2 regions of the Paenibacillus sp. J53TS2 genome follow, and region 2 is predicted to be linked to the other one. Evidence: predicted binding sites of a transcription regulator. Region 2 holds the regulator's gene; the other holds the start of a gene.
The links. The regulator LexA, encoded in region 2, represses DNA repair genes until DNA is damaged. The targets are predictions, from matches to a motif close to CGAACATATGTTCG.
Positions count from the first base shown of each region.

Region 1 (3,412 bases), on a different contig from region 2:
TAGCTTCTTCCATAACCCGTCTTGCTCGCTGCGGCTGAAGAGCAAGGCCACCATACCGGACTTACCGCGGACAAGCGAACGTGCCGTTAGACTTGGGATATAATTCAGCTTGTCAGCGGCTTCGAGCACCCGGCAACGCGTCTCGTCCGTGATCTTCTGATTGTCCACCTTATTCAGAATATAGCTGACCGTCGCCACCGATACCTTCGCTTCACGGGCGATGTCTTTCATCGTCGTTTTTTTCACAGTAAGTCCTCCCACTCCTCTACGATGAACTGAAGGCGAACCGGCGTCGAGGTATTAAACCGTCTATTCGTATCTCTTCGTTCATGAAAACCAAAGCCCCTTGATACTTTCACATCAAATGCCAAATCTCTCGGCAGCAAAAAACATCCCTGATAAAAGCCGTCCCGAACTTTCGGAATTTCGAATCCTGCATGGATTCGAGCGTCTGTCGGAGTTGTCGGCGGAACGGTCACGCTGATTTCAACCCGCACGTAATCTGGCAACTCCGGGACGATCTCGAAGTTCGTCGATCCGGTAAGGTCACGATAACGTACCGTCACTTTGGACGTCCCTTCGATTCGCGGAGTGACTCTGCCGTTAGAGTCAACCGTTAAAACCTCCGGACGATCCACCGTATAGTCGGCTGCCAGCAAATTCATTTGGAAGCCGGTGTCGTAAGTCACCTTCGGATTCAACTGCCCTTGGAGGCCCTGCAGCCCGATTGTCCCTCTAGCAGCCAATTGCAGGTTATGAGGACGTCCAATCTCGCCGAACAGATACAACAACGGGCAATGCAACCGCCCCGCCCAATCCGCCTGGGAATGGCCGGCCGTCTCATCGAGCAAGAACATCAGATCTTCCCCTGGCTTAAAGCCGACCTCAATCAGTTCGTCGACGAATGCCCGTACATGTCGGGGCATGATTAGCCCTTCCGCTCCGCCGACATCGACCCAAACCCGCAGCTCCGCCGGCTTAACCGGGAAGGAGTGATATAGTTTTTGCTCACGAAGCGGTTCCTGTTTGTTCGTATCGCCTCCTTGTTCATTCACTACTGTATGCACCAGGAATGGCGACATGATCGCCACCTGACCAAAGACATCCGGTCTGCGAAACGCAATATGATACGAGACAATTCCGCCCGCGGACGAACCGATTAATGCGGTATGCTCCCGATCCTTCAAAGTGCGAAATCTGCCGTCGATCATCGGTTTCAATTCCTCAATGAGAAACCGTTCGTACAGCTCACCCTTGCAGGATGCGTGGAACGCTTCGCTTACGCTCGGATGCTCGTGAAAATATTCGGATGCCCGTTGATCCGAAATCGAGGAGACGGCTACGATAATCACTTCTCTCATTTGGCCTTTCCTGCTTAGCCGATCTGCCGTCAGATGCATCTCCCACGAGCCTCCCATCCCATCCGATGCAAACATATGCTGTCCGTCCTGTGCATAAAGCACCGGATACCGGCGATTCATTGCTTCTTCATAAGAAGGAGGCAAATAGACGTAAATATCCCGTTTGTTGTTCAACAGCTTGGAGTAAACGTTGGAAAGTGTGATGATTTCGGCGCTCATTCGATAACCATCCTCCTATGGGTTAATACCACTTAATCGTTTAAGTTAAGTTGATACTAGTTCAGCCTTCAACTTTTGTCAACGAGATCCGCTATGTACAAAAAACAAAAAAGCTCTTCATTCGCCGTAGGCGAATCAAGAGCTTTCTATGGATAAATCGATGCGGTCGAGAGGACTCGAACCTCCACGGGGGGTTAGCCCACACGGACCTGAACCGTGCGCGTCTGCCAATTCCGCCACGACCGCAAAATGGTTATCGTGCAAAAATCATATTTTGCAGCGACAAGATAGATCATACCATGCACTGCATAGAGAAGTCAATGTAAAACTTTCAAGATACACCCTTGATTAAAAACACGAGCCTGGGGTATGATAAGAACATAAGTTCGCATAAAGAGGTGTTGACCTATGGCCGTTCCCGGCATTAAGGAAGAGGAACTATCCCTCATTAAGAGCGCGTTACTGCTTGGTTTTTTGCAAAAAGTGTTTCAACGCGATGCCCGAATTCTCGAACAAAGCGGGCTGCTGAAGAGCCCCGAAGCTTACGTCGACCTCATCCGCGGCGGCGAACGTCGCGTTGCGCTTGTTCTATCGGAAATACACGGTAAATTCCGCGAGCGGAACATCGAAATCGAGCGGATCCACCAGGATGAGAACGGGATTCAGGCCGAATACCGCTGCCGAGGGTATCACGGGAAGATGCGGATATTGTGGGCTGGCCTACAAAGGGAGGTGTCCTCCCGGATGCGCGCATATTTGACTGGCAGTACCCCAGCGCCTAGCTCACCCCGGGAGCGAACAGACAAAAGGAACCTCAAGGCGCATCCGCTTCCTTAAGGTTCTCTTCTCCGGATAAATCTATTGAACTGGCGGGACGCTCAACGCTTCCTGCACCCGAGTGACGCCTTGGGATAACGCATTCCCGGCCAAGGCAGCCGAAGCGACGGCGACCGTCTCGAGAATCTCCGCATCGGTCGCCCCCTTGGACTTCGCCTCCTCGGCATGGTAGAACGTGCAAATTTCGTTGTTCGTCGAAAGCGCGACCCCAAGGGCAATCAACTGCTTCGTCTTGGCATCCAGTGTACCACTCGAGAGGCTTTCGCCGGTAAACGTATGGTACGCTTCGGTTACCTTCGGCAGGGCTTCCCCGAATCGGTTAATTTCGTCCTTGTAAGCTCGTATTTTCTCGCTGACCTGCGACATGCGAAACATCCTTTCCTAGCTATTGTACCCGCACTTATACGATGTCCCGCCCGGTCAAAAATATGCTTAATCCACCGGCGAAATCCGTGGCTCCTTCGCAAGCTGGTAAATGTAATTACGATCGAGCTTGACCACGTTGCGGTTCGGTTTGCGGACCAACACATGCGTGTCGTCCCAAGCCACTACAATCCCCCGCACGTCGTTCTCCGGAATACCGTCGCGTACGACGCGAACCTTTTCTCCGGACAGCCGGTATTGGTCCAATGTTTCGTCTGAAATCATACGAATACGTCCACCTCCTGGATTTCATTATACAATAGTTGGGGGTTAGGTCCATTATGAGCCTGCTCCGTGCAAAAAAAGCCCCGCCGGTGAACCAGCGGGACTTCGTGATGACTTTTGGATGCCTAAAGCAACCGGTGCGGTACCGGATCTAGATCTGGCCGCATACGGAAACCGTACAGTTCCCTCTTATCGAGAAGCATGTTCTCGGCTGTCATTCGTTTCGAACCAGAAATCAAGCACTTTCGCCGACATGACTCTCTGTTCCAAATACCCTACCTGTTGCGGACTGAACTGTTCCTTCCAGGGCACATCAAGCTCTTGGCACAGCCCGGCTATCGTCAACA
Region 1 covers NZ_BOSK01000001.1:549,983-553,394, forward strand. Annotated here, with positions in the region: gene KJS42_RS02580 (LacI family DNA-binding transcriptional regulator) at 1-246, opposite strand, end outside; gene KJS42_RS02585 (alpha/beta hydrolase) at 243-1,580, opposite strand; tRNA gene KJS42_RS02590 (tRNA-Leu) at 1,742-1,826, opposite strand; gene KJS42_RS02595 (YhjD family protein) at 1,989-2,417, shown strand; gene KJS42_RS02600 (carboxymuconolactone decarboxylase family protein) at 2,439-2,783, opposite strand; gene KJS42_RS02605 (hypothetical protein) at 2,850-3,065, opposite strand; gene KJS42_RS02610 (hypothetical protein) at 3,255-3,412, opposite strand, start outside.
Region 1: KJS42_RS02595 (YhjD family protein) is a predicted target of LexA. The motif match lies at 1,956-1,969, and genes of this name have one in related genera.

Region 2 (3,412 bases):
CTCGTGCCTGGCTATGAAGCACCTTGCTATGTGGCCTGGTCTTCGAGCAACCGCAGCCCAATGATCCGAATTCCAGCTTCCCGCGGCCTTAGCACACGCGTTGAAGTGCGTAACCCGGACCCGGCTGCTAATCCTTACTTAGCTTTGGCTGTGATGTTGAAAGCGGGCCTGGATGGCATCAAGAAGGAGCTCCCGCTGGTTGATCCAGTCGATCGCAACATCTATGTGATGTCTGAGGAAGAACGCGTGGAAGAAGGGATCCCAAGTCTTCCGTCCGACTTGAAGGAAGCGCTTGGCGAATTGCTGCGCAGTGAAATTATTAGCGAAGCGTTGGGTGACCATGCGTTGACTCATTTCTACGAGTTGAAAGAAATCGAATGGGACATCTTCCGTACCCAAGTTCATCAATGGGAACGCGATCAATATATGACATTGTATTAAGAATAAGTTTACGCATATCCCTCAACGCCTGGCGTTGGGGGATTTTTTTTTGTAAAACGCATCCATGTATCTGGGTACGTTGAATCAAGTATTAGGACAAGATGTGCGACCAATGATAATGATTTGACATCAAATGGTTTGTTCCTATTTACATACGTTTGAAAGTATTGGGTCAAGCTAAGCGCAAAGGATGGGGGAGATGAATTGAATTAAGGAGGTAGTCACATGGTGACCGAATTGAAAAGATACCAACGCTGTCGCTACCGGTTAAAGCAGTGGTGGATAGCAGAACGTGCCGGATTTGGTTGGGGCACACGCGGCCGCCGCGAAAAGACAGGCTACAATCTAATGCACTTCCTGGACCTCGAATGGGATTAGTAAGGGGGAAGGGAATGCGTAAGGCGGATAAACCAAACAGGACGAAGTCGATATAAACCCATCGCTTCGTCCTGTTTGATGTTATCATTGCCGCATATTTAGAAAATTAGTGCAAGTCGCGGAACAGACCGACGACTTTCCCCAGGATGGTCACATGCTTCAAACGAAGCGGTTCCATCGTTGAATTCTCCGGCTGCAAGCGAATATGGTCTTTCTCTTTATAAAACGTCTTGACCGTCGCCTCGTCATCTTCCGTCATGGCTACAACGATCTCTCCGTTGTTGGCCGTTTGCTGTTGGCGGACGATCACATAATCCCCACTATGTATTCCGGCTTCGATCATGCTGTCGCCAACCACGGAAAGCATGAATACTTCTCCGTCAGCAGCGTAATGCTCTGGCAGTGGGAAATAATCTTCAATATTCTCCGTTGCCGTGATCGGCATGCCTGCAGTTACTTTCCCGACAACGGGAACGCGGGCAATGCTATGTGCAAACAAATTGTAATTCTCCGACTCTTCTTGGCCCAACAACTCGATGGCACGCGGCTTCGTCGGGTCGCGCCGGATGAACCCTTTCTTCTCCAGGCGGTCCAGATGGCCGTGAACGGTGGAGCTGGACGCCAATCCGACGGCTTCCCCTATCTCACGTACGGAAGGTGGATAACCTTTGGCGCGTACTTCGTTGCGAATGAATTCAAGAATGGCCTGTTGCCGGCTCGATACCTTTGACATGTACGGATCAACCCCATTTAGTAACGTTTGGAAAAATTATAACACAGAACTTCCGTTCGTACAAACATTAGTTCTAAAAAGAGAGATCAATATACGAAAGCTAAAAAAATAAGAACAACCGTTCGAAAAAAACTATTGAATCAAACAAATGTTCGTGTTATATTGATTACATAAAACAGAACACTTGTTTGGAGTGATGGTTATATGTTGAAATACAGTTCCTATCAAAGCATCTACGAACAACCTTCTTTTCGTCGTCCTATGGAAAGAAGATTACATATGAGTACATTTCTGAAGAGTAGATTGTCCAAAATTGCCGTGCTTCTGATCATTCTCAGCATCACATGCACCGGTATGGTACAGGCCTTTGCAGCGTCCATCGACAACTCCGCGACGGAAGAGCGGGCAGAGTATGTTGTGGTGATGCCTGGAGATACCTTGTGGGAAATTGCCGTGGCTCATAAGCCTCAAGGTCAAGATACGCGAGTCTACATTCAGAAGTTGATGCGGACCAATGGGCTCGGTACCAGCTCGATTCAAGCGGGAGATACGCTGATGTTGCCCAACAAACATTAGAGGTTAACCGAGTTATGATATATAGGAAGAACCAGAGCTTGTTTCAAGGATGCGGGATGGGGTTGCCGTCGCCTTGACAAGCTCTTTTTCTCATGTCAAAGTAAGAATTAATGCCCTGTGTAACACCATGGGAAGCATAGTATATATAGAAGTGGGAGGAACTTATGGATATTGATGCGTTGGTTAAGCGGATTAATGAGCTGGCTCGAAAAGCCAAAGAAGAAGGATTATCGCAAGACGAGCTATTGGAAAGAGCCCAGCTTCGGGAAACGTATCTGCAAAACGTTCGCAGGAATTTTCGGCACCAGCTCGAGTCGATCGAGATTGTAGATAAATAGGGAGGAACGGGTATGGGTTCGTTTGATCGCAAAGTAGAACGTAATCAAGTAAGAATGAATAAGAAAGGCAAGGGACCGCAAGTTGGGCAGACGACGCGAAATTCACGGTCGACGCTTGGGGCAAACGGGGAAGGTGATGTTTTTAAAGGGCGCAACATCATTTTGCCTTTTCTCTTGTTCCTGTTAGCCCTTCTGTATGGCGGCGTAGGGATCATCGGCAATTCTGCGGAAGTGAACTCGGTGCTGTATTGGGCGACGATCTTTTTGTATATTGTGCTGGCTTTGGCCATTTTTCTTCGCAAGCCTTATTTGCGCATCAACAAGAGCTGGCTGTACACCTCGAAATTCAATCGTGATCGCATGCTGGATGCCGGTAACATTAGCAAAATCAAGGTTAGCCGGAACAAAATTGTGATTGAACCGAAAACACGGGAACCCAAATGGGTGTTCTACCGCACACGCAACCGCTTCGATACGGAAGCAATGGCCACGCGGTTGGAACTGTATGCCAATACCCATCATGTAAAACTGGAGAAAGAATAGAACCACATTTGCAAGTATAAAGCGATAGAACGGAGAGGGCTGGGACGAATGACGATCAAAGCGGTATGTTTTGACCTGGACGACACGCTGCTCTGGGATGAGCGGAGCGTAAGAGAAGCTTTTGCGGCGACATGTGAAAGCGCGGCGGCCAAGTTGGGGAGATTAAATCCCGAAGAACTGGAAGAGGCAGTACGCCGGGAAGCCCGGAGCTTGTATGAATCCTATGAAACCTATCCTTTCACAACGATGATTGGTATCAATCCGTTTGAGGGATTATGGGCAACGTTCTCCGCAGGGGAACAACCGGAATTTCGCCAATTGGAGCAGCTAGCCCCGATCTATCGCAAGGAGTCTTGGCGGCGTGGTCTGCTTGCACTTGGAGTCGATGACGAAGTGCTGGCCG
Region 2 covers NZ_BOSK01000004.1:416,702-420,113, forward strand. Annotated here, with positions in the region: gene glnA (type I glutamate--ammonia ligase) at 1-441, shown strand, start outside; gene KJS42_RS12070 (hypothetical protein) at 667-819, shown strand; gene lexA (transcriptional repressor LexA) at 926-1,552, opposite strand; gene KJS42_RS12080 (LysM peptidoglycan-binding domain-containing protein) at 1,832-2,128, shown strand; gene KJS42_RS12085 (DUF896 domain-containing protein) at 2,293-2,466, shown strand; gene KJS42_RS12090 (hypothetical protein) at 2,479-3,009, shown strand; gene KJS42_RS12095 (HAD family hydrolase) at 3,058-3,412, shown strand, end outside.